Regions from separate parts of the Streptomyces gottesmaniae genome, predicted to be linked through region 4. Evidence: riboswitches for the same ligand, from Rfam matches in the RefSeq annotation. Region 4 holds a riboswitch; each other region holds the start of a gene.
What was found. A riboswitch is a leader RNA that binds a small molecule or an ion and turns the genes downstream of it on or off. The one in region 4 is predicted to bind cobalamin.
Positions count from the first base shown of each region.

Region 1 (7,001 bases), on a different contig from region 4:
GACGTACAGCACGTCCGGCTCGACCACCGCGCGCGGGTACTGCCGGGACAGCTCCTCGGCGTGCCGCCAGTGGACCGTGCACGACCGGCCGTCCAGCAGTCCGGCCGCGCCCAGCACGAAGACGCCCGAGCACACGCTCAGCACCCGGGCGCCCCGGTCCGTGGCCCGGCGCAGCGCGTCCAGCAGCTCGGCCGGGTAGATCCGGTGCACATAGCTTTCGCCCGCCGGTACGACCACCAGGTCGGCCTCTTCGAGCCGGTCCAGGCCGTGCTGCGTGGAGACGGTGAAGCCCGCGTGCGTCCGCAGGGTCGGGCCCTCCGCCGACGCGACCGCGAAGTCGTACACCGGCAGGCCCTCGTCGCTGCGGTCGAGGCCGAACACCTCGCAGACGACTCCCAGTTCGAAGGGGTGCACGCCGTCCATGAGGATCGCGGCCACGTTCTTCAGCATGCTGCCAGTGTGCCTCGGAAGTGGCAGTAATTCGAGGGGGCGCGGCAGTCCTGCCACTGTTTGTCAGGAGCGTTCGGCGCGACAGTGGTGTCCATGGATACGACACAGCTGCAAGGACTCATCGGAACACTGGCCGTCCTCGGACTCCTCGCCCTGGTGGTGCTGCCCGCGGTCATCGGCGCCGTGCACGACCGGCGCGTCGACCGGCAGCTCGAACGGGCGGCGGAGGAGCGGCGGGCGTCGCACCGCGTCGCCCGCCCCGCCTGATCGCGTGAAGACCACGGCTCCCCGCCCGTTCGGCCAAGGCCGCCGAACTAGAAGTCCTCGTCCAGGTCGACGGTGCCCTCCACCGCGACCTGGTACGCGGACGGACGTCGCTCGAAGAAGTTGGTCAGCTCCTGGACGCCCTGCAACTCCATGAAGGAGAAGGGGTTCTCCGAGCCGTACACCGGGGCGAAGCCGAGACGTGTGAGGCGCTGGTCGGCCACGCACTCCAGGTACTGCCGCATCGACTCCGTGTTCATCCCCGGGAGACCGTCACCGCACAGGTCGCGCCCGAACTGCAGCTCGGCCTCGACGGCCTCCCTCAGCATGTCCGTGACCTGCTGCTGCAATGCGTCGTCGAAGAGCTCCGGCTCCTCCTTGCGGACGGTGTCCACCACCTCGAAGGCGAAGGACATGTGCATCGTCTCGTCGCGGAAGACCCAGTTGGTGCCGGTGGCCAGGCCGTGCAGCAGACCCCGGCTGCGGAACCAGTAGACGTACGCGAAGGCGCCGTAGAAGAACAGGCCCTCGATGCAGGCCGCGAAGCAGATCAGGTTGAGCAGGAAGCGGCGGCGGTCCGCCTGGGACTCCAGGCGGTCCAGCTTCTCGACCGAGTCCATCCACCGGAAGCAGAACTCCGCCTTCTCCCGGATGGAGGGGATGTTCTCCACGGCCGCGAAGGCCGCGGTCCGGTCCTCCGGGTCGGGGAGGTAGGTGTCCAGGAGCGTCAGATAGAACTGGACGTGCACGGCCTCCTCGAAGAGCTGGCGGCTCAGATAGAGCCGAGCCTCCGGGGAGTTGATGTGCTTGTAGAGGGTCAGTACGAGGTTGTTCGCCACGATCGAGTCGCCCGTCGCGAAGAACGCGACCAGGCGGCCGATCAGGTGCTGCTCGGCCGGGGAGAGCTTCGCGAGGTCGGAGACGTCCGAGTGGAGGTCGACCTCCTCGACGGTCCAGGTGTTCTTGATCGCGTCCCGGTAGCGCTCGTAGAAGTCCGGGTAGCGCATCGGGCGGAGCGTGAGCTCGAAGCCGGGGTCGAGGAGATTCTGGTTGCTGGGCATTACTGGCAGGCCTCGCAGGACTCGGGGTTCTCAAGGGAGCAGGCGACGGCATCCGGGTCGGCCGGCTGCTGGACGGGGATGGTGTTCTCGGGCCGGGCCGGGGTCTGCGCCTGGCCCTGGCCCTGTGCCGCGCGGGCGATGCGGGTCGCCGGGCGAGAGCGCAGGTAGTACGTGGTCTTCAGGCCCGACTTCCACGCGTACGCGTACATCGAGGAGAGCTTGCCGATCGTCGGCGTCTCCAGGAACAGGTTGAGCGACTGGGACTGGTCCAGATACGGCGTGCGGGCGGCGGCCATGTCGATCAGACCGCGCTGCGGGATCTCCCAGGCCGTGCGGTACAGCGCCCGTACGTCGGCCGGGATCCACGCGAAGTCCTGCACCGAGCCGTTGGATTCGCGCAGCGCCTCACGGGTGCGGGCGTCCCAGACGCCCAGCTCCTTCAGGTCCTTCACCAGATACGAGTTGACCTGGAGGAACTCGCCGGACAGCGTCTCGCGCTTGAACAGGTTGGACACCTGGGGCTCGATGCACTCGTACACACCGGCGATCGAGGCGATGGTGGCCGTCGGCGCGATGGCGAGGAGCAGGGAGTTGCGCAGGCCCGTCGTCGCGACGCGCTCGCGCAGGGCGGACCAGCGCTCCGGCCAGGTGGGCTCGACACCGTAGTGGTCGGGGTGCAGCACACCGCGCGCCGTACGGGTCTTCTCCCAGGCCGGAAGCGGGCCGGCCCGCTCGGCGAGGTCGGCGGAGGCCTCGTACGCGGCGAGCATGACGCGCTCGGCGATCCGCGTGGACAGGGCCTTCGCCGCCGGGGAGTCGAAGGGCAGACGCAGCTGGAAGAAGACGTCCTGGAGGCCCATCGCGCCGAGTCCGACCGGACGCCACCTGGCGTTGGAGCGGCCCGCCTGCTCGGTCGGGTAGAAGTTGATGTCGACCACGCGGTCGAGGAAGGTGACGGCGGTGCGGACGGTCGCGTCCAGCCGCTCCCAGTCCATGTCGCCCGTCGCCCGGTCGACGAACGCGCCCAGGTTCACCGAGCCCAGGTTGCAGACCGCCGTCTCCCCGTCGTCGGTGACCTCCAGGATCTCCGTGCAGAGGTTGGAGGAGTGGACGACGTGGCCCGGCTCGGCCGTCTGGTTCGCCGTGCGGTTGGCGGCGTCCTTGAAGGTCATCCAGCCGTTGCCGGTCTGCGCGAGGGTGCGCATCATCCGGCCGTACAGGTCACGGGCCGCGATGGTCTTCTTCGCCAGGCCGTCCGCCTCCGCCTTGCGGTACGCGGCCTCGAACTCCTCGCCCCACAGGTCGACCAGCTCGGGTACGTCGGCGGGGGAGAACAGCGACCACTGCTCGTCCGCGTTCACCCGGCGCATGAACTCGTCCGGGATCCAGTGCGCCAGGTTCAGGTTGTGCGTACGCCGGGCGTCCTCGCCGGTGTTGTCGCGAAGCTCCAGGAACTCCTCGATGTCGGAGTGCCAGGTCTCCAGGTAGACCGCGGCCGCGCCCTTGCGCCGGCCGCCCTGGTTCACGGCGGCGACCGAGGCGTCCAGCGTCTTCAGGAACGGCACGATGCCGTTGGAGTGCCCGTTGGTGCCCCGGATCAGCGAACCGCGCGAGCGGATGCGGGAGTACGACAGGCCGATGCCGCCGGCGTGCTTCGAGAGGCGGGCCACCTGGTGGTAGCGGTCGTAGATGGAGTCCAGCTCGTCCAGCGGGGAGTCGAGGAGGTAGCAGGACGACATCTGGGGGTGTCGCGTACCGGAGTTGAAGAGCGTGGGGGAGGAGGGGAGGTAGTCGAGGCGGCTCATGAGCCCATAGAGCGCGGCGACTTCGTCGAGGGCACGGATGCCCGCCTCCGCGTCGGCACCCGTGTCCTCGGCGAGGCCGGCGGCGACCCGCAGCATGAAGTGCTGGGGCGTCTCGACGACCTTGCGGGTGAGGGGGTGCCGGAGCAGATAGCGGCTGTGCAGGGTGCGCAGGCCGAAGTAGCCGAAGCGGTCGTCCCCGGCCGGGTCGATCAGGGCGTCGAGGCGCTCGGCGTGGGTGCGGGTGAACTGGGCCGTGCGGTCGGCGACGAGTCCCTCCCGGTGGCCCACGGCGATGGACTCGGTGAACGTGGTGACACCCTGCGAGGCCGCCTCGGCACGGATGCCGACGGCCAGCAGCCGGGCGGCCAGCTTCGAGTAGGCGGGATCCTCGGAGATGAGGCCCGCGGCCGCCTCCGTGGCCAGCTCACGCAGCTCCGCGACCATCTCGGCGGAGGACACACGCACCGACCGGCCGCGCAGCGCGGCGGCGGCGACCCGGCCGGGATCGGCGTCGGGGAGGTCGGCGGTCAGCTCGGTCAGGGTCCGCAGCAACGCGGTACCAGGACCGTCGGTCTCCGTCGTCGGGTCTGCTGGAACCGACCTGGCTGCGGCCGGGTCGGCTGACACCGGATCGGCTGGCGCGATGGTCACGTGGGGCTCTCCCTCGCTCGGCTGGGGCCCTGCGGAAGGCAGGCGGCAGCACACGAGCGCACGGGGGCGTCGCGTCCACCGGCCCATTCCACGAGGCCCGGACGTCAGGGCACCCGGACCGGACGGCCGGGCGCACTGTCGGCAGGTGTTCGGACTGAACAGGCGTGCACATTTGACGACGTATGCACGCGAGTACACCGTTGCGGGACAGTTCCGGATTCACACCGGATTCCCCTGCGGCGACAGCGAGCATGAGCATACATCTAGTGCCGGGGCGCGGTGTCACCCCCACATGTTGTGTCGCCATCGGCTTCGCAGGGTGTCAGAGTGTCAACTCGTAGGTGAGCAGCGTGAGGTCCAGAACGTCGGGGAGGGGGTTCCAGTCGCGCTCAGGTGTGCGAGTGAAGCCCAGGCGTCCGTAGATGCGATGGGCCGCGTGCATGCTCCGCTGGGTCGACAGGACGACACGCGTACAGCCCTCCACGGTGCGGGCGCGCTCCAGGCAGGCCCGTACGAGTGCCTCACCGACACCTCGTCCGCGGGCCTTCGGGGAGACCGCGAGCATCCGTATCTCGGCTTCTCCCTCGCGGGCGATGTCGGCCATGGGCCCGCCCGCGGGGACGAAGGTCACTCCGCCCAGCACCTGTCCCTCCGCGACCGCCACGAGCACGTCGGCCCGGGCGGCCCGCTTCGCCACGTCCCGCAGCTCGTCGAGGTACTGGTCGCTCTCTCCGAAGTCCAGCAGCCCGTCGCGGAGGTAGGCCTGTGCGGTGATCTCGCCGAGCGTGGCGTACTCCTCGGGAGCCACCGGCCTGATCGTGATGTCCATGCGTCGCAGTGTGCACGAGGGGCGGCTTCGCACGGCGGCGGTTTTCCACAGGCGCCGCCGATGGTCGGACAATCAGATCGCGTCAGGGTGTCGCCGGCCACCTGGGCAGCGTCGTCACGAAGTCCGCGCTGAAGTCGCGGGTGCCCGGTCCCAGCGCGACGCGGCCGGTGGCCTGCAGACGGGCGGTCAGGGCGGGGGACTCGGAGTAGTAGACGCGCCGGGCGGCGGCCGGCACGAACACGGTCTGGCCACGTGTGAGTTCGCTCGCGCACTCCACGACGACGGCCCCGTCGGCGGCCTCGACGAACGCCTCGTCGCCGCAGACGCCGACGGCCAGCGGATCGTGCAGCGGGCAGGTGCCGTCCCCGCCGTGGCGGGTGTAGGCGGCCATGTAGGTGCGCATCAGCCGGGCGGCGAGGGCCGTGCCGGGCCCCGCGGCCTCCAGCGCGGCCAGGTCGTCGGGGCGGAACAGCCAGCGGTGCGAGGCGTCGAGGTCGACCATGGTGAACGGGATGCCGGAGGACAGCACGATCTCGGCGGCGTCCGGGTCGGCCCAGATGTTGAACTCGGCGACCGGGGTGAAGTTGCCCGGGACCTGCGCGGCGCCGCCCATGAACACGAACTTGCGGACGCGGTGGGCGAAGTGCGGGTCCTCCAGCAGGGCGATCGCCACGTTGGTGAGGGGGCCGGTGGCGCAGACCGTCAGCTCGCCCTCGTACTCCCTCGACAGGCGCAGCAGGGCCTGGGCGGACGACTCCGTCGGGTGGGGGGCCGTCGAGTCGGGGAGGGTCTCGTCGCCGAGGCCCGCGGGGCCGTGGAAGGCGGATGCCTCGCGGTAGGGGAGGCGGGAGAGGGGGCGGCCGGCGCCTCTGTGGACCGGGACGTGGGCGTCGATGCGCAGGGCCCGGGCGAGGGCGCGGGCGTTGGTGTACGTGGCTTCGGCGGGGAGGTTGCCGCCGGTCGAGGTGTACGCCTTGAGGTCCCACAGGTCGGTGCCGAGCAGGTACTGGAGGGCTACGGCGTCGTCGATGCCGGGGTCGCTGTCCAGGACGATCGGGGGGCGAGCGGTCACCGTTGCAGCGTAGCCGGGTGCGCGCCCCCGCCGCCCCTACCCGGTCCCTTCCACCAGGGGCTGCGCCCCTTCGACCCCTGTCCGCGAGTCCGGTGGGGGCTGGTCGCGCAGTTCCCCGCGCCCCTGAAAAAGCGGGGCTGCGCCCCTGCTTTTTCAGGCCGCCAGCCCCCTGGACCCGCGCCCGCCTAGTGGCTGGTTCCCGCCGTCGCCGGAGGGAGTTCCACCTGGACGCCCGGGTCGCCGGCGTCCGCCGTGTAGTCCTGCGGCCTGGTCTCGTCGATGCCGTCGGGAGCCTTGGCGGCCCGCAGGACGAAGGTGAGGACCACCGTGACCACGACGTTGAGGACGAAGGCCGTCAGACCGATGTAGCCGATCTCGCCGATGCCGGGGATCTCGGCGGACGAGCCGCCGAAGTGCTTCTGGGTCGGGGAGGCCACGCCGTACGCGGCGATCGTCCCGTACAGCATGCCGACCGCCCAGCCGGCGATGAGGGCCCAGCGGTGGAACCAGCGGGTGAAGAGGCCGCCGACGAGGGCCGGGAAGGTCTGGAGGATCCAGATGCCGCCCAGGAGCTGGAAGTTGATGGCGACCGTCTTGTCCATGGTGAGGACGAAGGCCAGCGCGCCGACCTTCACCAGCAGGGACACCAGCTTGGAGACCTTGGTCTCCTGTGCGGGCGTGGCGTCCGGCTTGATGAAGTCCTTGTAGATGTTGCGGGTGAAGAGGTTCGCCGCCGCGATGGACATGATCGCCGCGGGCACCAGGGCGCCGATGCCGATGGCGGCGAAGGCCACGCCCGCGAACCAGTCGGGGAACATCGTCTCGAACAACTGCGGGATCGCCAGCTGCCCGTTCTGCACCTGGATCCC
Region 1 is NZ_JAVRFJ010000002.1:291,271-298,271, forward strand. It holds gene RM704_RS03770 (GlxA family transcriptional regulator) at 1-450, opposite strand, end outside; gene RM704_RS03775 (hypothetical protein) at 544-717, shown strand; gene RM704_RS03780 (ribonucleotide-diphosphate reductase subunit beta) at 765-1,775, opposite strand; gene RM704_RS03785 (ribonucleoside-diphosphate reductase subunit alpha) at 1,775-4,231, opposite strand; cobalamin riboswitch at 4,355-4,490, opposite strand; gene RM704_RS03790 (GNAT family N-acetyltransferase) at 4,554-5,060, opposite strand; gene RM704_RS03795 (nucleoside hydrolase) at 5,143-6,132, opposite strand; gene mctP (monocarboxylate uptake permease MctP) at 6,318-7,001, opposite strand, start outside.
Region 1: another riboswitch for cobalamin. It lies ahead of RM704_RS03785 (ribonucleoside-diphosphate reductase subunit alpha); the one in region 4 lies ahead of cobN (cobaltochelatase subunit CobN).

Region 2 (7,001 bases), on a different contig from region 4:
AGCGCCATGGTCGGCTGGATCAAGTCGTTCAGCGACGAGGTGAAGCGCCTCACGGGCCGCCGCCCGGTGATCTACACCACCACCCACTGGTGGAAGACCTGCACCGGCGACAGCGCGGCCTTCGGCGGCAACCACGCGCTGTGGCTGGCCCGCTACGACGCCGCCGGGGCGGGGGAACTCCCCGCAGGCTGGAAGTACTGGACGATCTGGCAGTACGACAACGGCAGCGGGACCCTGCCGGGTGACCAGAACCTCTTCAACGGGTCGACGAACCGGCTGAAGAGGTTCGCCCAGGGGTAGCGGATCTCGATATTCCGCCTCAGTTCGAAGGCCGGACCGCCGCTCCGCCAGGCCCTGGCCGCCCACCGGCCCACAAGCGGAGTGGCGGCACCTCGTTCATTACACCCGCGCGCCTGCCCCAGTTCATCTTCCGTTCACCCAGGTTGCCTACGGTCCACATGCCACTGACGTCCGAAAGAAGCCCGGGTAAATGGAAAACTTCTCGCTGATCCTCGCGATCGTGGTCATCACCGCGCTTGCGTTCGATTTTACGAACGGTTTCCACGACACCGCCAACGCGATGGCCACCACCATCTCGACCGGCGCGATGAAGCCCAAGGTCGCGGTGGCCATGTCCGCCGTGCTCAACCTTGTCGGCGCGTTTCTCTCCATCGAGGTCGCCAACACCATCTCCAAGGGACTCGTCGACGAGTCCGGGATACAGCCAGAGGTCATATTCGCGGCGCTCGTCGGCGCCATCCTCTGGAATCTGCTGACCTGGCTGGTGGGGCTCCCCTCCAGTTCCTCGCACGCCCTGATGGGCGGCCTCGTCGGCGCCACCATCGCCTCGGCCGGCACGAGCGGGGTCCACGGCGACGTGCTCGTCACCAAGGTGCTGATCCCCGCGATCGCGGCCCCGCTGGTCGCCGGCCTCGCGGCGATGTTCGCCACCCGGCTGACGTACAAGCTCGGACAGCACACGAGCGAGAAGGCCTCCGGCAAGGGCTACCGCGCCGGTCAGATCGCCTCCGCGGGCCTGGTCTCGCTGGCCCACGGCACGAACGACGCCCAGAAGACGATGGGCATCATCACCCTCGCCCTGGTGGCCGGCGGCGCCCTCGCGCCCGACTCCGACCCGCCGGTGTGGGTCATCGTCTCCGCCGGTCTCGCCATCGCGCTCGGCACCTACCTGGGCGGCTGGCGCATCATCCGCACGATGGGCAAGGGCCTGACCGACCTCCAGCCGCAGCAGGGCTTCGCCGCCCAGACCAGCGCGGCCACGGTCATCCTGGCCTCCTCGCACCTCGGCTTCTCGCTCTCCACCACGCACTCGGTCTCCGGTGCGGTGATGGGCGCGGGCCTCGGCCGCAAGGGCGGGGTGGTCCGCTGGTCCACCGCGACCCGGATGTTCGTCGCCTGGGGCCTGACCCTGCCGGCCGCCGCGCTCGTCGCCGCGCTCGCCGAGTGGGTGACGTCCTTCGGCAGCTGGGGCACGGCCGTCGTCGCGGTCTTCCTCATCGCCTCCAGCGCCGCGATCTGGGTGATCTCCCGCCGCGAGGTCGTCGACCACACGAACGTCAACGACACCGAGGAGCCGCCCGGCGTGGTGACCACGGCGATGGCCGCCGTGACGCCGCCGCCGGCCGGACCGGTCACCGAGGACCTCTCGGCGACCATCCCGGTCCCCGCGGCCGCGACCGCCGCCGAGGCCACGTCCCCGGCGAACTCGTCCACGCCGACGCCCGCCCTCTGAGCCCCGCGACCTCCTGAGGAAGAACACCAACATGCACATCGACTGGGCAGCCCTCGGCTCCGTCTTCGGAGTCAGCCTCGTGGTCACCGTGGCCCTCGTCGGCCTCTTCACCCTGGGGATCGTCGGCCTCTCCAAGCGGGAGGCCGCGACCACCGCCGGCACGTCGCCCGCCCTCGCCACGACAGCGGCGTACGCCTGCTTCGCGGCCTGCACGGCGGCGGTGGGTTACGGGATCTACCTGATCATGGCCTGAGGCCCGTCCACCCCTCCCACCTCGCACGACACACAGAGACAAACCCCTCGTACCGTTTGACCGGGTACGAGGGTTTTGTCCATTGTCCACAGCGGGCCGTCACCCTCGCCGGGTGCTGCGCGCCCGCGCGGATGCCGCGCGGCCCGTCGGCCTCAGCGCTCCTCCGGCCCCCGCGGGCGAGCCCCGACCAGAGCCCGGTCCAGGGCCCTCAGCCGCTCCGTGACCGGGGCGAGCCCCCACCACAGGCCCGCCCCCGTGGCGAGGAGGGCGGTCACCGCCGGCCAGACGACAGCCCGCGCCTCGGTCCCCGGCACCAGCAGGGCGGCGAGAGCTCCCACCCCGACGGCGAGGACCCCGGCGACCGTACTGAAGAGCACCAGCGGCGCGGCGGCGGACAACAGCGTCCGCCGGTCCCGCGATGCCCGCGCACGCGCCGAGGCGGTTCCCTTGGTCCGATCTTCCATCGCGTGTACCTCCCGTCCCCCGAACGGTTCTTCAGGAGCCGTCCGCTCCCGGGTCCACAAGCCCCGCCAGAAAACCACACCACGCGCTGTGACGGAAGGAGAGCACAGCGTATTTCTTCGAGCTCGAGTCACACACCAGAACCCGCCCCTCCTCGAACGACGCCCGACCTCCACCTCACAAGTCAGCGCGCCGACACGCGTACTGCCGTTCCCTCAAGTGTTCCCGCCCGGCGCTGCGGAGATGAGCGCGGAAAGAGCCGATTCGGGCGTCTGGCCATATTTCAGCGATGTGGGGCTGAGCACACCCCTGCACCGCAGGTCAACAGCAAGTTGACGGGTCTTCCGGGAGCGTGGTGGACTGCCGGGGCCATGTACGACGGCAGGAGAGGAAGCCGGTGCGAGTCCGGCGCGGTCCCGCCACTGTCACCGGGGAAGAACCTCCCGGGAGCCAGGAACTCTCGCCGTCGGTCTCGTCGAACCAGGGCGTGGACACCCTGAGTGAGGACATATCGCCATGTGCGGCTGCCGCTTGAGTCCCGGTACCGGATCCTCGTCCGACCTCGCGATCGGCTGAACCGGTGCGTGCCGATCGCGTCTTCGCGTACGGCGCCACCGCCGGACTCCTCGGCGATCTGCTGCTCGGCGATCCTCGCCGGGGGCATCCGGTCGCCGCGTTCGGACGGGCCGCCGGTGCCGTGGAGCAGGTGCTGTGGCGGGACCACCGAGGGTGGGGCGCGCTGCACACCGCCGTGTGCGCGGGTGGCGCCGTGGCGCTCGGGGCCTTCGCCTCGTCCGCCGTACGCCCGTCGCGTGCGGCCTCCGTCGCGTTGACCGCCGCCGCCACCTGGGCCGTCCTCGGGGGGACTTCGCTCGGGCGGGAGGCTCGGGCGATCGCGCGGTCCCTCGACGCGGGGGACGTCGAGGGCGCCCGGGCCCGGTTGCCCCATCTGTGCGGGCGGGATCCCCAGGCGCTCGACCCGGACGGGATCGCGCGGGCGGTCGTGGAGTCCGTCGCCGAGAACACCTCCGACGCCGTGGTGGGCGCGCTCGTATGGGGAGCCGTGGCGGGTGTGCCCGGGCTGGTGGGGTTTCGGGCCGTCAACACGTTGGACGCCATGGTCGGACACCGCTCGGAGCGGTATCGGCGGTTCGGATGGGCCTCCGCGCGGCTGGACGACGTGGTGGGCTGGCCGGGGGCCCGGCTGACGGCGGTGCTGGCCGCGGCCTGCGGTGGGGATGCCCGCGGGGCCGTACGGGCCTGGCGCGCGGACGCCGGCAGGCACCCGAGTCCCAACGCGGGGCCCGTGGAGGCGTCGTTCGCGGGGGCGCTCGGAGTGCGGCTGGGGGGCACGTTGTCGTACGGGGGGCGGGTCGAGCACCGGCCGGTGCTGAATGGGGAGGGACGCGCCGTCGTCGTGGGTGACATCGAGCGGACCGTCCGGTTGTCCCGGCGGGTCGGATGGCTGGCGTTGGGGATCGGTGCGGGTGTGTCGCTGCTGCGGACGAGGAGGCACGGATGAGTGGCGGGCTGTTGGTCGCCGGGACCACCTCCGACGCGGGGAAGAGCGTGGTCACCGCCGGGATCTGCCGGTGGCTGGTGCGGCAGGGGGTCAAGGTCGCCCCGTTCAAGGCGCAGAACATGTCGCTCAACTCCTTCGTGACGAAGGAGGGCGCCGAGATCGGGCGGGCGCAGGCCATGCAGGCGCAGGCGTGCCGGGTGGAGCCCACCGCGCTCATGAACCCCGTGCTGCTGAAGCCCGGAGGCGAAAGCAGCAGTCAGGTGGTGCTGCTCGGCAAGCCCGTGGGCGAGATGAGTGCGCGCGGGTACCACGGGGGGCGGCAACAGCGGCTGCTCGGGGTCGTGCTGGAGTGTCTCACCGAGCTGCGGGGCACGTATGACGCGGTGATCTGCGAGGGGGCCGGCTCTCCGACCGAGATCAATCTGCGGCGGACCGACATCGTCAACATGGGGATCGCCCGGAACGCCGGGCTGCCCGTGCTCGTGGTCGGTGACATCGACCGCGGCGGGGTCTTCGCGTCGTTCTTCGGGACCGTCGCGCTGCTCTCCCCCGAGGACCAGGCCCTCGTCGCCGGGTTCCTCGTCAACAAGTTCCGGGGGGACGTCTCCCTGTTGGAGCCGGGGCTCGACATGCTGCGCGGGCTCACCGGGCGGCCGACGTACGGGGTGCTGCCCTTCCGGCACGGGCTCGGGATCGACGAGGAGGACGGGCTGCGCATCTCGCTGCGGGGCACGGTCCGGGAGTCGAACGTCGCACCGCCCGTCGGGGAGGACGTGCTGCGGGTCGCCGTGTGCGCGGTTCCGCTGATGTCCAACTTCACCGACGTGGACGCGCTCGCCGCCGAACCCGGTGTCGTGGTGCGGTTCGTGGACCGCGCCGAGGAACTGGCCGACGCCGACCTGGTCGTCGTCCCCGGGACCCGGGGCACGGTCCGGGCGCTGGAGTGGCTGCGGGAGCGCGGGCTCGCCGAGGCGTTGGTGCGCAGAGCCGCCGAAGGGCGGCCGGTGCTCGGGCTCTGCGGCGGGTTCCAGATGCTCGGGGAGCACATCGAGGACGACGTCGAGAGCCGCCGAGGACACGTCCCGGGGCTCGGGGTGCTTCCCGTCCGGGTGCGGTTCGCCCCGGAGAAGACGCTCACGCGGCCCGTCGGGGAGGCCCTCGGGGAACGGGTCGAGGGGTACGAGATCCATCACGGGGTCGCCGAGGTCCTGGGCGGCGAACCCTTTCTGGACGGGTGCAGGGTCGGACAGACCTGGGGCACGCACTGGCACGGGTCACTGGAGTCGGACGGGTTCCGGCGGGCCTTCCTGCGCGAGGTGGCGACGGCCTCGGGGCGGCGGTTCGTGCCGGCCCCCGACACGTCGTTCGCCGCGCTGCGCGAGGAGCAGCTCGACCGGCTCGGCGACCTGATCGAGGAGCACGCGGACACGGACGCGCTGTGGCGGCTCATCGAGTCGGGCGCGCCGACGGGGCTGCCGTTCGTGCCGCCCGGGGCACCGGGAACACCGGGAGCGTCCGAATGAGCACGGGCACGCTGTTGAACGACCGGCCGCGGGTCAACCGCCCGCTGCCGGAGGGTGACTTGGAGGGCGACGCAAAGTGAGTGTTCCTTTTCCGTTCACGGCCGTCGTCGGCCAGGACGACCTGCGCCTCGCGCTGCTGCTGAACGCGGTGTCGCCGGCCGTCGGCGGTGTGCTGGTGCGCGGCGAGAAGGGCACCGCGAAGAGCACCGCCGTGCGGGCGCTCGCGGCGCTGCTGCCGGAGGTGGAGGTCGTCGTCGGCTGCCGCTTCTCCTGCGATCCCGTGAAGCCGGACCCGGCGTGTCCGGACGGGCCGCACGAGCCGGCGTTCGAGACCCGGCCGTCGCGGATGGTCGAACTGCCCGTCGGTGCCTCCGAGGACCGGCTCGTCGGCGCCCTCGACATCGAACGGGCGCTGTCCGAGGGCGTGAAGGCGTTCGAGCCGGGGCTGCTCGCGGACGCGCACCGGGGCATCCTCTACGTCGACGAGGTGAACCTGCTCCACGACCACCTCGTCGACCTGCTGCTCGACGCGGCCGCGATGGGCGCCTCGTACGTGGAGCGCGAGGGCGTCTCGGTACGGCATGCCGCGCGGTTCCTGCTGGTCGGGACGATGAACCCCGAGGAGGGCGAGCTGCGGCCGCAGTTGCTCGACCGGTTCGGGCTGACCGTGGAGGTCGCGGCCTCGCGGGAGCCGGACCAGCGGGTGGAGGTCGTCCGGCGGCGGCTCGCCTACGACGACGACCCGGCCGGTTTCGCGGCCCGTTGGGCGGACGAGGAGGCCGACGTACGGCAACGGGTCGTCACGGCGCGGGAGTTGCTGCCGTCCGTGGTGCTGGGCGACGGTGCGCTGCGGCAGATCGCGGCGACCTGCGCGGCCTTCGAGGTGGACGGGATGCGGGCCGACATCGTGATGGCCCGGACCGCGACCGCGCTGGCGGCGTGGAACGGCCGGACCGAGGTGCTCGCGGAGGATGTGCGCCGGGCGGCGCTGCTCGCGCTGCCGCACCGGCGTCGCCGGAACCCGTTCGACGCGCCGGGGCTCGACGAGGACAAACTCGACGAGACGCTGGAGGAGTTCGCGGAACCGCCGCAAGGCGCACAGGACCCGCAGGACCCGCAGGACCCGCAGGACCCGCAGGACGACGATCCCGATCCCGATCCCGACGGGCCCGGTGGGGGTGGGCGGCCGCCCGCTCCCGAGTCCGACGGACCGCAGGGCGGCGACGGGGGCGCGCAGCCCGAGTCCGGCGAGGGTGTGCCGGCGCAGGCACCCGCCGCCGGGGAGCAGTCCGCCGTGCGGGCCGCCGAGCCGTTCCGTACGAAGGTGCTCAGCGTGCCGGGGCTCGGGGAGGGTGCCGCCGGGCGGCGTTCGCGCGCCCGGACCGAGCACGGGCGCACGACCGGGGCGCGCAGGCCGCGTGGCACGCTGACCAAGCTGCATCTGGCGGCCACGGTGCAGGCCGCCGCGCCGCATCAGCGGACACGGGG
Region 2 is NZ_JAVRFJ010000014.1:204,473-211,473, reverse strand. It holds gene RM704_RS18265 (lysozyme) at 1-300, shown strand, start outside; gene RM704_RS18260 (inorganic phosphate transporter) at 491-1,753, shown strand; gene RM704_RS18255 (hypothetical protein) at 1,785-2,006, shown strand; gene RM704_RS18250 (hypothetical protein) at 2,159-2,470, opposite strand; cobalamin riboswitch at 2,808-2,950, shown strand; gene RM704_RS18245 (cobalamin biosynthesis protein) at 3,049-3,990, shown strand; gene RM704_RS18240 (cobyric acid synthase) at 3,987-5,513, shown strand; gene RM704_RS18235 (putative cobaltochelatase) at 5,590-7,001, shown strand, end outside.
Region 2: another riboswitch for cobalamin. It lies ahead of RM704_RS18245 (cobalamin biosynthesis protein); the one in region 4 lies ahead of cobN (cobaltochelatase subunit CobN).

Region 3 (7,001 bases), on a different contig from region 4:
ACCGCACTGACCGACCGGCAACGCACCGAATTCGCCCGGCTCGTCGACGCCTTGACCGCCTCCCCCACCCGATGACGCCGACCGGCATGGCCGTCGCCCGCGCCCCGGGGGACCATGGAACCGTGATCACCATTCATCTGAAGTACGAGATCGACCCCGACAAGCTCGAGGACTTCGAAGAGTACGGGCGGCGCTGGGTTCGGCTCGTCAACCGTTTCGGCGGGACGCACCACGGCTACTTCCTGCCGAGCGAGAGCGACAGCGACATCGCCTACGCCCTCTTCTCGTTTCCCAGTCTCGCCGCGTACGAGCGGTACCGCACGGACAGCATGTCCGATCCGGAGTGCCAGGACGCCTTCGCGCTGGCCCGCGACACCCGCTGCATCAAGCGGTACGAACGCCGTTTCCTCCGGCCGCTCGACGACGTGTCCTGAGGCGAGGTGAGGCGCCCGTGCGCCGCGTGCGGGTGGACGGTGGGGTTCACCCCGCCGTCCACTTCTCCTCGATCCGCGCGAACCGCCAGACCAGTAGGGCGACCGCCCAGGTGACGAAGAAGAGGCCGACGACCACATAGCCGACGGTGTTGAGGTCGAGGCCGGAGACCCGGTCCCAGAAGACGCCGTGCAGGCGGGCCTTCTCGGCGACGAGGCCGAGGAGTTCGACCGTGCCGATGACGAGGGCGACGGCCACGGACAGACCCGTGACGGCGAGGTTGTAGTAGACCTTGCGGACCGGCTGGGAGAACGCCCAGCCGTAGGCGAGGTTCATGAACGTGCCGTCGACGGTGTCGAGGAGCGACATTCCGGCGGCGAACAGGACGGGCAGGCACAGGATCGCGTACAAGGGCAGCCCGGAGGCCGCGCCCGAACCGGCCAGGACCAGCAGCGCGACCTCCGTCGCCGTGTCGAAGCCGAGGCCGAAGAGCAGGCCTACGGGATACATCTGCCAGGGCCTGGTGAGGGATCTCATCAACCGCCCGAGGAGCCGGTTCATCAGGCCCCGGCTGTTCAGTCGTTCCTCCAACGCGGCCTCGTCGAAGGTGCCCGAGCGCATCTCGCGGAACACCTTCCAGATCCCCACCAGGGCCACCAGGTTGACGAGGGCGATGACGTACAGGAACGTCCCCGAGACGGTCGTGCCGATCCAGCCGGTCACCTCGTGCAGCGCGGAGCCGTCGTCGCGGACGGGTCCGGCGAGCGTCTTGACGCCGAGGGTGAGCAGGAAGGTGAGGACGAGCACGATCGACGAGTGGCCGAGGGAGAACCAGAAGCCGACCGACAGCGGGCGTCGCCCCTCCCCCATCAGTTTGCGGGTGGTGTTGTCGATGGCGGCGATGTGGTCGGCGTCGAAGGCGTGCCGCATGCCCAGGGTGTAGGCGGTGACACCCATACCGATGCCGAAGGTCCTGCTGCCGACGCTGTAGTGCTCGGGGGCGACGATCACCACGAGGGTGAACCAGCCGATGAGGTGCAGCGCCAGGATGAACCCGGCCATCCCGCCCAGGCTCGCCCACTCCCCGCGCGTCGTCGTGGCGCGGATCCGCCGCCATGAGAGACCGCCCGTCCCGGTGGTGGCCGAGGGGGCGGTGTCGGTACCAGGAGCCATGGGGCGTGCGCCTCTTCTTCTCTGCGTGCCGCGCGTCTCGTCGCCGCGTCCGTGCGGTCGATGTCCTCGTGCCGCGTTCGTGCGGTCGAGCCTCCTCAGCCTCGTGCGTGGTGTTGGCAGCTGCAACTATGTCGCAGTAAAGCTCCCGTCTGCTTTCGGTCAGGTCGGGTACCTCGACGTCGCGCGGAGCGTGCGCCGGGGTGTGAGCTGTTGCACGGCGCCTGCGCGCCCCTTGGCCTCCGCTTGTCAGCGTCCTTATCTGGGCACTACTGTCACCACGCCTTGGTGAACGGGAAATCCGGTGTGATGCCGGTGCGGCCCTCGCCACTGTGATCGGGAAGTCCGGCTCCGGTCCTCACGGACAGCCACTGGGTCTTCGGACCCGGGAAGGCGGAGCACGGGCGGTGTCACCCGTAAGCCAGGAGACCGGCCAAGGCGCGTCAACCATCCACGAGGTGCTGGAGAGGGTCTGCTGAGCCATGCACATAGCCGAGGGTTTCCTTCCTCCGGCGCACGCGATCGCCTGGGGTGTCGCGTCCGCGCCGTTCGTCGTCCACGGAGTCCGGGCACTCACCCGTGAGGTCAGGGAGCATCCCGAGAGCACGCTGCTGCTCGGCGCCTCGGGGGCCTTCACCTTCGTCCTGTCCGCGCTGAAGCTCCCGTCGGTCACCGGGAGTTGCTCCCACCCCACCGGCACCGGCCTCGGTGCCATCCTGTTCCGGCCGCCGATCATGGCGGTCCTCGGCACCATCACCCTGCTCTTCCAGGCACTGTTGCTCGCCCACGGCGGTCTGACCACGCTCGGCGCCAACGTCTTCTCGATGGCGATCGTCGGCCCCTGGGCGGGTTACGGCGTCTACCGGCTGCTGCGACGCTTCGACGTGCCGCTGATGGTGACGGTCTTCTTCGGCGCGTTCTTCGCCGACCTGGTCACCTACTGCGTCACCAGCGTGCAGTTGTCGCTCGCCTTCCCCGACCCGAGCAGCGGCTTCCTGGGCGCGCTCGGCAAGTTCGGCTCCATCTTCGCCGTCACCCAGATCCCGCTCGCGGTCAGCGAAGGTCTGCTCACGGTGTTGGTGATGCGTCTGCTGGTGCAGTCGAGCAAGGGCGAACTGACGCGGCTCGGCGTGCTCCTGACCGGCCGGCAGAGCCGCGCCGGCGCCGAGACGGAGACGGGGAACGAGGCGGTGGCCCGATGAACCGGAACACGAAGATCAACGCACTGCTGCTGCTCGCCGTGGCGGCGCTCGCCGTCCTGCCGCTGGCCCTCGGCCTCGGCGACCACAAGGAGGAGCCCTTCACAGGCGCCGACGCCGAGGCGGAGACGGCGATCACGGAGATCGAGCCGGACTACGAGCCGTGGTTCTCCCCTCTCTACGAGCCGCCGTCCGGTGAGATCGAGTCGGCGCTCTTCGCCCTCCAGGCCGCTCTCGGCGCGGGGGTCCTCGCCTACTACTTCGGCATCCACCGGGGCCGGCGCCAGGGCGAGGCCCGGGCCCGGGCGCAACTCGACGCGGCCGGGAAGGCCGACATGGCTCCGGCGAAGCCCGTGGACGTGGCGGTCGAGGCGTCCACGGCCAGGGCGTCGGCCGGGGCCGCGCCCACGGCGGCGGTGAGTACCCCGGCCGCCGCGGCGGCCGCGAAGGGCACATCCGGCGCATCCGGCACCTCCGGAACATCCGGTGACGAAGGCTCGTCCGGTGCCTCCGGGGAATCGCCCGCCGGGCGGGGCTGACCCGGGTGCTGCCGATCGACGCGGCGGCGCACAGCAGTCGCTGGCGCCGCCGCCATCCCGTGGACAAGGCCGTGCTCGGGCTCGGCCTCACCGTGCTCGCGATCTCCCTGCCGCCCTGGCCCGGCGCGGCCCTGGTCCTGCTGACCGCGCTCGTGGTGCTGCTGGGCCCCGCGGGCGTGCCCGGCCGTCGGCTGTGGCGGGCCTACCGGGTGCCGTTGGGCTTCTGTGTGACCGGCGCGCTGCCGCTGCTCGTCCAGGTGGGCGGGCCGGACGGGTTCGTCACCCCGGCCGTCGGCGGGCCGGTGCGCGCCGGGGAACTGTTGCTGCGCACCTCGGCCGCCTCCCTCGGCGTCCTCCTGTTCGCCTTCACCACCCCCATGTCGGACCTGCTGCCCCGGCTCGTGCGGGCCGGGGTGCCGGCGCCGGTCGTGGACGTGGCCCTGGTGACCTACCGGATGAGCTTCCTGCTCCTGGACTCCGTGCGCCGGATCCGTGAGGCGCAGGCGGCCCGGCTGGGGCACACCACCCGCGCCGCCACCTGGCGTTCCCTCGCCGGACTCGGCGCGACCGCGTTCGTCAGGGCCTTCGACCGGGCGGCGCGGCTGCAGACCGGGCTCGCCGGACGCGGGTACGACGGCACCCTGCGCGTCCTGGTGCCCGAGGCCCGGGTCTCCGTGCGCTTCACCACGGCCAGTGTCGCGCTCCTCGCGGCCGTGGTCGCCCTCACCTTCGTTCTGGAAAGGCTGACATGAGCGAGCCCGTGCTCGTCGCCCTGCGGGGCGCGTCGTTCGCGTACGAGGACGGACCGACCGTGCTCAGCGAACTCGACTTCGACGTGCGCGAGGGGCGCGCGCTCGCCCTGCTGGGCCGCAACGGCAGCGGCAAGACCACGTTGATGCGGCTGCTCAGCGGCGGACTACGGCCCCGTACGGGCGAGTTGGCCGTCGAGGGGCGGCCGGTGACGTACGACCGCAAGGGGCTCACCCGGCTGCGGACGACGGTCCAGCTGGTCGTCCAGGACCCGGACGACCAGCTCTTCGCGGCGTCCGTCGCGCAGGACGTGTCGTTCGGTCCGCTGAACCTCGGGCTGTCCGACGCGCAGGTGCGGGCCCGGGTGGACGAGGCGCTCGGCGCGCTCGGCATCGCCGCCCTGGCCGACCGGCCCACCCATCTGCTCTCCTACGGCCAGCGCAAGCGGACCGCCATCGCCGGGGCGGTCGCGATGCGGCCCCGGGTCCTGATCCTCGACGAGCCGACCGCCGGGCTCGACCCCGACGGGCAGGAGCGGCTCCTGGCCACCCTGGACGAGCTGCGCCGGTCCGGCACCACCGTCGTGATGGCCACCCATGACGTCGACCTCGCACTGCGCTGGGCCGACGACGCGGCGCTGCTCACCCCGGCCGGCGCGCGCACGGGCCCGGTGGACGAGATGCTCGCCCGCACGGAACTCCTCCACCAGGCGGGGCTTCGGCTCCCCTGGGGGGTCGCCGTCGCCCGACTGCTGCGCGAACAGGGGCTGTTGGCCGAGGAGGAGCCCGGTCCGCGCACACCGGACGAGCTGTCGGCCATGGCGGGGGCGGACACCGGGCCCGGCCTTCGCCTGCCTCAGATCCGCAGGCCGTAGACGCGGACGGCGGTGCCCGCGAAGACCTCCCGGCGTTCGGCCTCGCCGAGTCCGGACATCAACGAGTCGGCCGTGTCCAGGACTTCGGCGTAGTCGGAGGCGAGTCGGCAGACCGGCCAGTCGGAGCCGTACATCAGCCGCTCGGGACCGAAGGCGTCCAGCACGGTGTCGGCGTACGGGACGAGGTGCGCGACCCGCCAGGAGTGCCAGTCGGCCTCCGTGACCAGGCCGGAGAGCTTGCACACCGTGTTCGGCAGGGCAGCCAGCCGCCGGATCTCCCCCGCCCACGGCTCCAGTTCACCGGAGGCGATGGGCGGCTTCGCCGCATGGTCGAGGACGAAGGTGAGGTCGGGGAGGCCGGCCGCCGCCTCCACGGCGGCCGGGAGCTGGTGGGGCTTGACCAGGAGGTCGTAGACCAGTCCCGCGCCGGCGACCGCGGCGAGACCCCGCCGGACGTCCGGGCGGGTCAGCCAGCGCGGGTCGGGTTCGCCCTGCACCTGGTGGCGGATGCCCACCAGGTACTCCCCGCCGGGCCTTTCGCGCAGTTCGGCCAGTGCGTCGGCGACGGCGGGCGAGGTGAGGTCGGTCCAGCCGACGACACCGGCGACCAGGTCACTGCCGGCGGCGAGGGCCAGGAACTCGGGGGTCTCCTCGGGCACGGTGATCGTCTGGACCAGGACCGTGGCGGCGACCCCCGCGGCCCGCGCGGCGGACTCCAGCTCGCTGAGGGTGAAGTCACGGCGCAGCGGGGCAAGTTCGGGCCCGGTGATCCAGTCCTGGTCGCGGACGGAGAGGTCCCAGAGGTGATGGTGCGCGTCGACGACCGGGGCGTCGGTGTCGCCCGTGCCCGTCACAGTTCCCACACCACGGGCAGTCCGGCGTCGGAGCCCTCGGCCGAGTAGTCGTGGACGACGTCGAGGAGCTCGGCCATGCGGGCCTGCCAGGCGATGTTGACCGGCAGTTTCTCCAGTTCGGCGATCATCGCCGGGTAGTCCTCGACCTCCAGCAGGTGGAAGAGGTCGGTGCCGCTGCGCCAGATCGTCCACTCGCTCACCCCGGCGGCGCGGATGGCGGCGGTCAGCTCGCCGGGGACCTCGCGGTGGGCCGCCTCGTACTCCTCGACGCGGTCGGCGCGGACCTTGGTGTGCAGGGCGACCCTCACGGCGTCTCCTTCGGCTGCGGGACGGGGATGTCCGGGCTCAGCAGCCCCTCGGCGCGCAGCTCGTCCCAGAGTGCGGCAGGGATCGGACGGCCGAGCAGGTCGACCGTGTCGCGCACCTCCTCGGCGGAGCGGGCGCCCGTCAGCACGGCCGCGACCGCCGGGTGGGCGGAGGGGAACGCCAGGGCCGCGCCGCGCAGCGGTACACCGTGGCCTTCGGTGACGGTCCTCAGCCGCAGGGCACGGTCGAGCACGGGCCCCGGCACGGGGGCGTAGTCGTAGGTGGCACCCGGCTTCGGGTCGATCAGCAGGCCGGAGTTGAAGGCGCCGCCGATCAGTACGCTGCGTCCCCGGGCGGTGGCCTCGGGCAGCAGTTCCGCCAGGCCCTCCTGTTCGAGGAGGGTGTAGCGGCCGGCCAGCAGCACCACGTCGATGTCGGTCTCGCGCAGGAAGCGGGTGGGTGCGGCGCACTGGTTCATGCCGACGCCGATGGCGCCCACGACGCCCTCGTCACGCAGCCGCTCCAGCGCCGGGTAGGCCTCGCGCAGGGCCTGCTCGACGTGGTCGTCGGGGTCGTGGAGGAGGACCACGTCCACCCGGTCCAGACCGAGCCGAGCCAGGCTGGCCTCCAGGGAGCGCAGGACGCCGTCGGCGGTGAAGTCGAAGACGCGGCGGTGGGTCGCCGGGACCGCGAAGCCGTGTCCCAGGTCGTCGCCCTCTGTGGTCTCGTTCTCCACCAGCAGCCGGCCGACCTTGGTGGAGATCGTGTACGACTCCCGGGGGCGGTCCCGGAGCGCGGCGCCGAGCCGGCGTTCGGACAGGCCGAGCCCGTAGTGGGGGGCGGTGTCGAAGGTGCGGATCCCGGCGTCCCAGGCGGC
Region 3 is NZ_JAVRFJ010000018.1:116,910-123,910, forward strand. It holds gene RM704_RS21520 (SCO6745 family protein) at 1-75, shown strand, start outside; gene RM704_RS21525 (NIPSNAP family protein) at 123-434, shown strand; gene nicT (Nickel transporter NicT) at 481-1,605, opposite strand; cobalamin riboswitch at 1,872-2,054, shown strand; gene RM704_RS21535 (energy-coupling factor ABC transporter permease) at 2,085-2,804, shown strand; gene RM704_RS21540 (energy-coupling factor ABC transporter substrate-binding protein) at 2,801-3,340, shown strand; gene cbiQ (cobalt ECF transporter T component CbiQ) at 3,346-4,092, shown strand; gene RM704_RS21550 (energy-coupling factor ABC transporter ATP-binding protein) at 4,089-4,964, shown strand; gene RM704_RS21555 (amidohydrolase family protein) at 4,946-5,818, opposite strand; gene RM704_RS21560 (L-rhamnose mutarotase) at 5,815-6,126, opposite strand; gene RM704_RS21565 (aldo/keto reductase) at 6,123-7,001, opposite strand, start outside.
Region 3: another riboswitch for cobalamin. It lies ahead of RM704_RS21535 (energy-coupling factor ABC transporter permease); the one in region 4 lies ahead of cobN (cobaltochelatase subunit CobN).

Region 4 (7,001 bases):
TGGCGGCGCATCGCCTCGATCCACTTGGGGTTGACGACGCGGGCCCGGAAGACCCTCGACGTCTCCTCGACGAGGGTCCGGGTGCGGACCGTCTCGGGCCGGGTGGAGTCGCCGATGTACGCCTCGGGGGCCGTGCCGCGCAGCGCGCGGACGGTGGCCACCATGCCTCCGTGGTACTGGAAGTAGTCGTCGGAGTCGGCGATGTCGTGCTCGCGGGTGTCCGTGTTCTTCGCGGCCACCTCGATCCGCTTGTACGCCGTCTCCATCTCCTCACGGGCCGGACGGCCGTCCAGCTGCCGCCCGTAGGCGTAGCCGCCCCACACCGTGTAGACCTCGGCGAGGTCGGCGTCGGTGCGCCAGTCCCGGGAGTCGATCAGCTGCAGCAGTCCGGCGCCGTACGTGCCGGGGCGGGAGCCGAAGATCCGGGTGGTGGCCCGGCGTTCGTCGCCGTGGTCCGCGAGGTCGGCCTGGACGTGGGCGCGCACGTGGTTGGCCTCGGCCGGCTCGTCCAGCGACGCGGCCAGTCGTACGGCGTCGTCCAGCAGCCCGATGGTGTGCGGGAAGGCGTCCCGGAAGAAACCCGAGATGCGCAGGGTGACGTCGATGCGCGGGCGGCCCAGCTCCTCGTGGGGGATGGCCTCCAGACCGGTCACCCGGCGGGAGGCGTCGTCCCAGACCGGGCGAACGCCGAGCAGGGCCAGGGCCTCGGCCACGTCGTCGCCCGCCGTCCGCATGGCGCTGGTGCCCCACAGGGAGAGACCGACGGAGGTGGGCCATTCGCCGTTGTCGGCGCGGTAGCGCTCCAGCAGGGAGTCGGCGAGGGCCTGACCGGTCTCCCAGGCGAGGCGGGAGGGGACGGCCTTGGGGTCGACGGAGTAGAAGTTCCGGCCGGTCGGCAGGACGTTGACCAGGCCGCGGAGCGGGGATCCCGAGGGACCCGCCGGGACGAAGCCGCCGTTCAGGGCGTGGACGGTGTGGTCGAGTTCGGCCGTGGTCGCCGCGAGCCGGGGCACGACCTCGCGGGCGGCGAACTCCAGGACGGGGGCGACCTGTTCGCCGTGGGCGGCGGGGACGGTCGCCGCCACGACCGTGGGGACGGCCGCCGGGTCCCAGCCCGCGTCCTCCATCGCCTGGACCAGCGCGCGGGCCTTCGCCTCGGCCTCGTCGGCGGTGGTGCGGGTGGCGGCGGACTCGTCGAGACCGAGGGCCTCGCGCAGACCGGGCAGGGCGGTGGTGCCGCCCCAGATCTGGCGGGCCCGCAGGACGGCGAGGACCAGGTTGACGTGGTCGGCGCCGGTCGGCGGGGTGCCGAGGACGTGCAGACCGTCGCGGATCTGGGCGTCCTTGACCTCGCAGAGCCAGCCGTCGACGTGCAGCAGGAAGTCGTCGAAGCCGTCGTCCTCCGGGCGGTCCGCCAGGCCCAGGTCGTGGTCCAGCTTTGCGGCCTGGATGAGGGTCCAGATCTGGGCGCGGATCGCGGGGAGCTTCGCCGGGTCCATGGAGGAGATCTGGGCGTACTCGTCGAGGAGTTGCTCCAGGCGCGCGATGTCGCCGTAGGAGTCGGCGCGGGCCATCGGCGGCACGAGGTGGTCGACGAGGGTGGCGTGCGCGCGGCGCTTGGCCTGGGTGCCCTCGCCCGGGTCGTTGACCAGGAACGGGTAGACCAGCGGGAGGTCGCCGAGGGCGGCGTCGGGGCCGCAGGCGGCGGACAGGCCCGCGTTCTTGCCGGGCAGCCACTCCAGGTTGCCGTGCTTGCCGAGGTGGATCATCGCGTCGGCGCCGAAACCGCCGTCGTCGGCGCGGGCGGCGATCCAGCGGTAGGCGGCCAGGTAGTGGTGGGAGGGCGGGAGGTCCGGGTCGTGGTAGATCGCGATCGGGTTCTCGCCGAAGCCGCGCGGCGGCTGGATGAGGATCAGCAGATTGCCGAAGCGCAGGGCCGCGAGGACGATGTCGCCCTCCGGGTTGGCGCTGCGGTCGACGAACATCTCGCCGGGCGCCGGTCCCCAGTGCTCCTCGACGGCCGAGCGCAGTTCCTCGGGGAGTTCGGCGAACCAGCGACGGTAGTCGGCGGCCGGGATGCGGACCGGGTTGCGGGCCAGTTGCTCGTCGGTGAGCCAGTCCTGGTCGTGGCCGCCCGCCTCGATCAGCGCACGGATCAGCTCGTCGCCGTCGCCGGAGGCCAGGCCCGGCACCTCGGTGTCCGTCCCGAAGTCGTAGCCCTCCTCGCGCAGGCGCCGCAGCAGGGCGACCGCGCTGGCGGGGGTGTCCAGGCCGACCGCGTTGCCGATGCGGGAGTGCTTGGTCGGGTAGGCGGAGAGGACGAGCGCGAGGCGCTTGTCGGGGTTGGCGATGTGGCGAAGTCGCGCGTGGCGTACGGCGATCCCGGCGACGCGGGCGGCGCGCTCGGGGTCGGCGACATAGGCCGGGAGGCCGTCCTCGTCGATCTCCTTGAAGGAGAACGGGACGGTGATCAGCCGGCCGTCGAACTCGGGGACGGCGATCTGGCTGGCCGCGTCGAGCGGGGAGACGCCCTCGTCGTTCTCCTCCCAGGCCGCGCGTGATCCGGTCAGGCACAGGGCCTGCAGGATCGGCACGTCGAGGCCGGTCAGGGCGCCGGCGTCCCAGGACTCGTCGTCGCCGCCGGCCGAGGCCTCGGCGGGCTTGGTGCCGCCGGCGGCGAGGACGGTGGTGACGATCGCGTCGGCGGCGCGCAGTTCCTCGATCAGCTCGGGCTCGGGGGCCCGCAGCGAGGCCACGTAGAGCGGGAGCGCGCGGGCGCCCTGGTCCTCGATCGCCGCGCACAGGGCGTCCACGAAGGCGGTGTTGCCGCTCATGTGGTGGGCCCGGTAGTAGAGCACGGCGACGGTGGGGCCGTCGGTGTTCCTGGCCTCCCGGGACAGCGGACCCCAGGCGGGGGCGGCCGCCGGCGCGTCGAAGCCGTGGCCGGTGAGCAGGACCGTGTCGGAGAGGAAACGGGCCAGCTGCTCCAGGTTGGCCGGGCCGCCGTGGGCGAGATAGGCGTGGGCCTCGGCGGCGATGCCGATCGGGACCGTGGAAGCGGCCATCAGCTGGGCGTCGGGCGCCTGTTCACCGGTGAGGACGACGACCGGGCGGCCGTCGGCGAGCAACAGGTCGAGGCCGTCCTGCCAGGCCCGGATGCCGCCGAGGAGGCGTACGACGACCAGATCGGTGCCGTCGAGGAGGGCCGGGAGGTCCTCCAGCGCGAGGCGGGAGGGGTTGGCGAAGCGGTAGGGGACCGGGCCGGCGGCCGCGCGGGCGCTGAGCAGGTCGGTGTCGGAGGTCGACAGGAGCAGGATGCGGGGCTGCGTCGAGCGCTCCCCGGACGATGGCTGCATGCGGCTGCTGGCCTTCCTCGGGGTCCGCGCCCCGGGCGGTGTCGGATCGGAGTCTCCCCTGCTCGGGCGGGCCGAGTGGTACGGGGAAGGGAGTTCCTGACTCGCCCGACCCTCCTGGGACGGGCTCACAGTGGCGGGACCGCGCCGGACTCACACCGGGCTTCCTCCCCTGTCGCCTTCCGTGGCGTCGATGGACCGGATGATCCACCGAGCAGCATAGTAAGGGTCGCCTCAAAAGGGCGGAGGATACGTCCGTTGTGCCGGTGGGTATGCTCGCCGCCATGTCCACGCCTCCCCTGCGTTCATCGTCCCAGGCCACAGCGGTCACACGGGACCGTGGCGACGCCTGCCCGGGGACGCTGCGGCTGCATACGGCGGACGACGGGGCGCTGGCGCGGGTCCGGGTGCCCGGTGGTGTGCTGACCGTCCGACAGGCCGAGGCGCTCGCGGAGGCGGCGCGGCGGCTCGGCGATGGTGATCTTCACCTCACTTCCCGCGGCAACGTGCAACTGCGCGGACTGGCCGACGGCTGCGGGGGCGAGCTGGCCGAGTCGCTGGACGCGGCGGGGCTGTTGCCGTCCGCCGGGCACGAGCGGGTGCGCAACATCGTGGCCTCGCCCCTGTCCGGTCTCGACGACCGTGGTCTGCGCGACGTGCGGCCCTGGCTGTCCGCCCTGGACACCGCGCTGTGCGCGAGCGAGGCGGCGCGGCGGTTGTCGGGCCGGTTCCTGTTCGCGCTCGACGACGGGCGGGGGGACGTGGCCGCGCTGGACGCCGATGTGACCGTCCGGGCGACCGGGGACGACGGCGCGCTGCTGAGTCTGGGGACGGCCCGCGAGAGCCTGTCGGTCCCGGGTGAGCACGCGGCCCTGGCCGCGCTGACCGCCGCCGAGACCTTCCTGGAGGCGGCGCGGGAGAGCGGGGCACGGGTCTGGCGCGTGACCGAACTCCCCTTCCAGGACAAGCTGATCGGCACGGTCCGGGACCGACTGGCGGCGGCCGTCGGCGTGGACGCCGCGATCCGGGTTCGTCCCGAGAGCGCGACGGCCACGGCCGGAGCCGACGGCCCGCCCCCCGGAGCCGTCGGCGACGCCCTGTCCGTACACGCGCCCCTCGGTCGTCTCACCCCCCTGCAATGGCGGGAGTTGACGGCGCTCGCGTCGGCGACACCGAGCCGTGAACTGCGGCTGACCCCCTGGCGCGGGGTCGTCGTACCCGCACCGGGCCTGCGCGGCGAGCAGGTGACCGACGCGCTCGCCCGGCTCTCGGTGACCGGTCTCGTCACCGATCCCGCCTCCCCCTGGCCGCGCGTCGGCGCCTGTATCGGACGGCCCGGCTGCGCGAAGTCCCTGGCGGACGTACGGGCGGACGCGACCGGGAGTCTGGAGGCGGCGAGCCGCGCGGGGCTCCCGCTGTACTGGTCCGGCTGCGAGCGCCGCTGCGGCCACCCCCGGGGCGAACGGATCGACGTGGTGGCGGTGGAGAGCGGCGGCTACGAGCTCTCCCGCACCGCCCCCGGCCGAGAGCCCCGCACCGCGCCCATGGCGGACCCCTCCCGACTCGCCGCCGCTCTGGGGGAGATCACCCCGTGAAGGCCGAGAACACACACGACGTGGACCCGAGTACACGCACGACCCGCACGAACGACCCCCGTACGACGACCGAGAGCAGCGAGAAGACCACCGTGACCACCTACGACTACGAGAAGGACGGCCCGGCGATCTACCGGCAGTCCTTCGCCACCATCCGCGCGGAGGCGGACCTCGCGGCCCTGCCCGCCGATGTCAGCCAGGTCGCGGTCCGGATGATCCACGCCTGCGGAATGGTCGACCTGGTACGGGACTTGACCTACACCCCCGGCGTCGTGGCCCGCGCCCGGGAGGCCCTGCGTGCCGGGGCGCCCATCTTCACCGACGTCAGGATGGTGGCCAGCGGGGTGACCCGCAAGCGGCTGCCCGCCGACAACGACGTGCTGTGCACGCTCTCCGACCCGGCCGTCCCCGCGCTGGCGGCGAAGCTGGGCACCACGCGCAGCGCCGCCGCGCTGGAGCTGTGGCGGGACCGTCTGGAGGGGTCGGTCGTGGCCGTGGGCAACGCGCCCACCGCGCTCTTCCGGCTGCTGGAGATGATCGACGAGGGCGCGCCCCGGCCCGCCGCCGTCATCGGGGTGCCGGTCGGGTTCGTCGGCGCCGCCGAGTCCAAGGACGCGCTGGCGGAACATCCGTCGGGCCTGGAGCACCTCGTCGTACGCGGCCGTCGTGGCGGGAGCGCCATCGCCGCCGCCGCGCTCAACGCGATCGCGAGTGAGGAAGAGTGAGCGGCAAGCTGTACGGGGTGGGGCTCGGCCCCGGTGACCCGTCCCTGATGACCGTCCGTGCCGTCGAGGTGATCTCCGAGGCGGACGTGATCGCGTACCACAGCGCCCGGCACGGCCGTTCCATCGCCCGCTCGATCGCGGCGAAGCACCTGCGCGCCGACCACATCGAGGAGCGGCTGGTCTATCCGTTGACGACGGAGACCACCGACCACCCGGGCGGCTACAAGGGCGCGATGGAGGAGTTCTACGCGGAGGCGTCGGCCCGGCTGGCCGCGCATCTGGACGCGGGACGCACGGTCGCGGTCCTCGCGGAGGGCGACCCGATGTTCTACGGCTCCTACATGCACATGCACAAGCGGCTGGTCGACCGCTACGACACCGAGGTGATCCCCGGTGTCACGTCCGTGTCGGCCGCCGCGGCCCGGCTCGGCACACCGCTCGCCGAGGGCGAGGAGGTGCTGACGATCCTGCCGGGCACCCTGCCGGAGGAGGAGCTGACCGCGCGGCTCGCCGCGACGGACGTGGCCGTGGTGATGAAGCTGGGGCGGACCTTCACCAAGGTGCGCAGCGCGCTGGAGAGTTCGGGACGGCTCGGCGAGGCCCGCTACGTGGAGCGGGCCACCATGTCCGGGGAGCGGCTCGCCGAACTGGCGGACGTCGACCCCGAGTCGGTGCCGTACTTCTCGGTGGCCGTGCTGCCGAGCCAGGTCGACGTCGAGCGGCCCGAGGCCCGGGAGCGGGGCGAGGTCGTGGTGGTCGGGACCGGGCCCGCCGGTCCGCTGTGGCTGACGCCCGAGACGCGGGGCGCGCTCGCCGCCGCCGACGACCTCGTCGGGTACACCACCTACCTGGACCGGGTGCCGCGCCGGGCGGGTCAGGTGCGGCACGGCTCGGACAACCGGGTCGAGTCGGAGCGGGCCGAGTTCGCCCTCGATCTGGCCCGGCGCGGGCGGCGGGTCGCGGTCGTCTCCGGGGGTGACCCGGGGGTCTTCGCCATGGCGACGGCCGTGCTGGAGGTCGCCTCGCAGGAGGAGTACGCCGACGTGCCGGTGCGGGTGCTGCCGGGGGTGACCGCCGCCAACGCGGCCGCCGCCCGGGCCGGCGCCCCGCTCGGCCACGACTACGCCACGATCTCCCTGTCCGACCGGCTCAAGCCCTGGGAGGTGATCGCCGAGCGGCTGCGCGCGGCGGCCTCGGCGGACCTGGTGCTCGCCCTCTACAACCCCGGTTCGCACAGCCGCACCTGGCAGGTGGGCAAGGCGCGCGAGTTGCTGCTGGAGCACCGGGCGCCGGACACCCCGGTGGTGGTCGCGCGGGACGTGGGCGGC
Region 4 is NZ_JAVRFJ010000006.1:111,213-118,213, forward strand. It holds gene cobN (cobaltochelatase subunit CobN) at 1-3,356, opposite strand, end outside; cobalamin riboswitch at 3,427-3,580, opposite strand; gene cobG (precorrin-3B synthase) at 3,626-4,948, shown strand; gene RM704_RS09295 (precorrin-8X methylmutase) at 5,041-5,673, shown strand; gene RM704_RS09300 (precorrin-2 C(20)-methyltransferase) at 5,670-7,001, shown strand, end outside.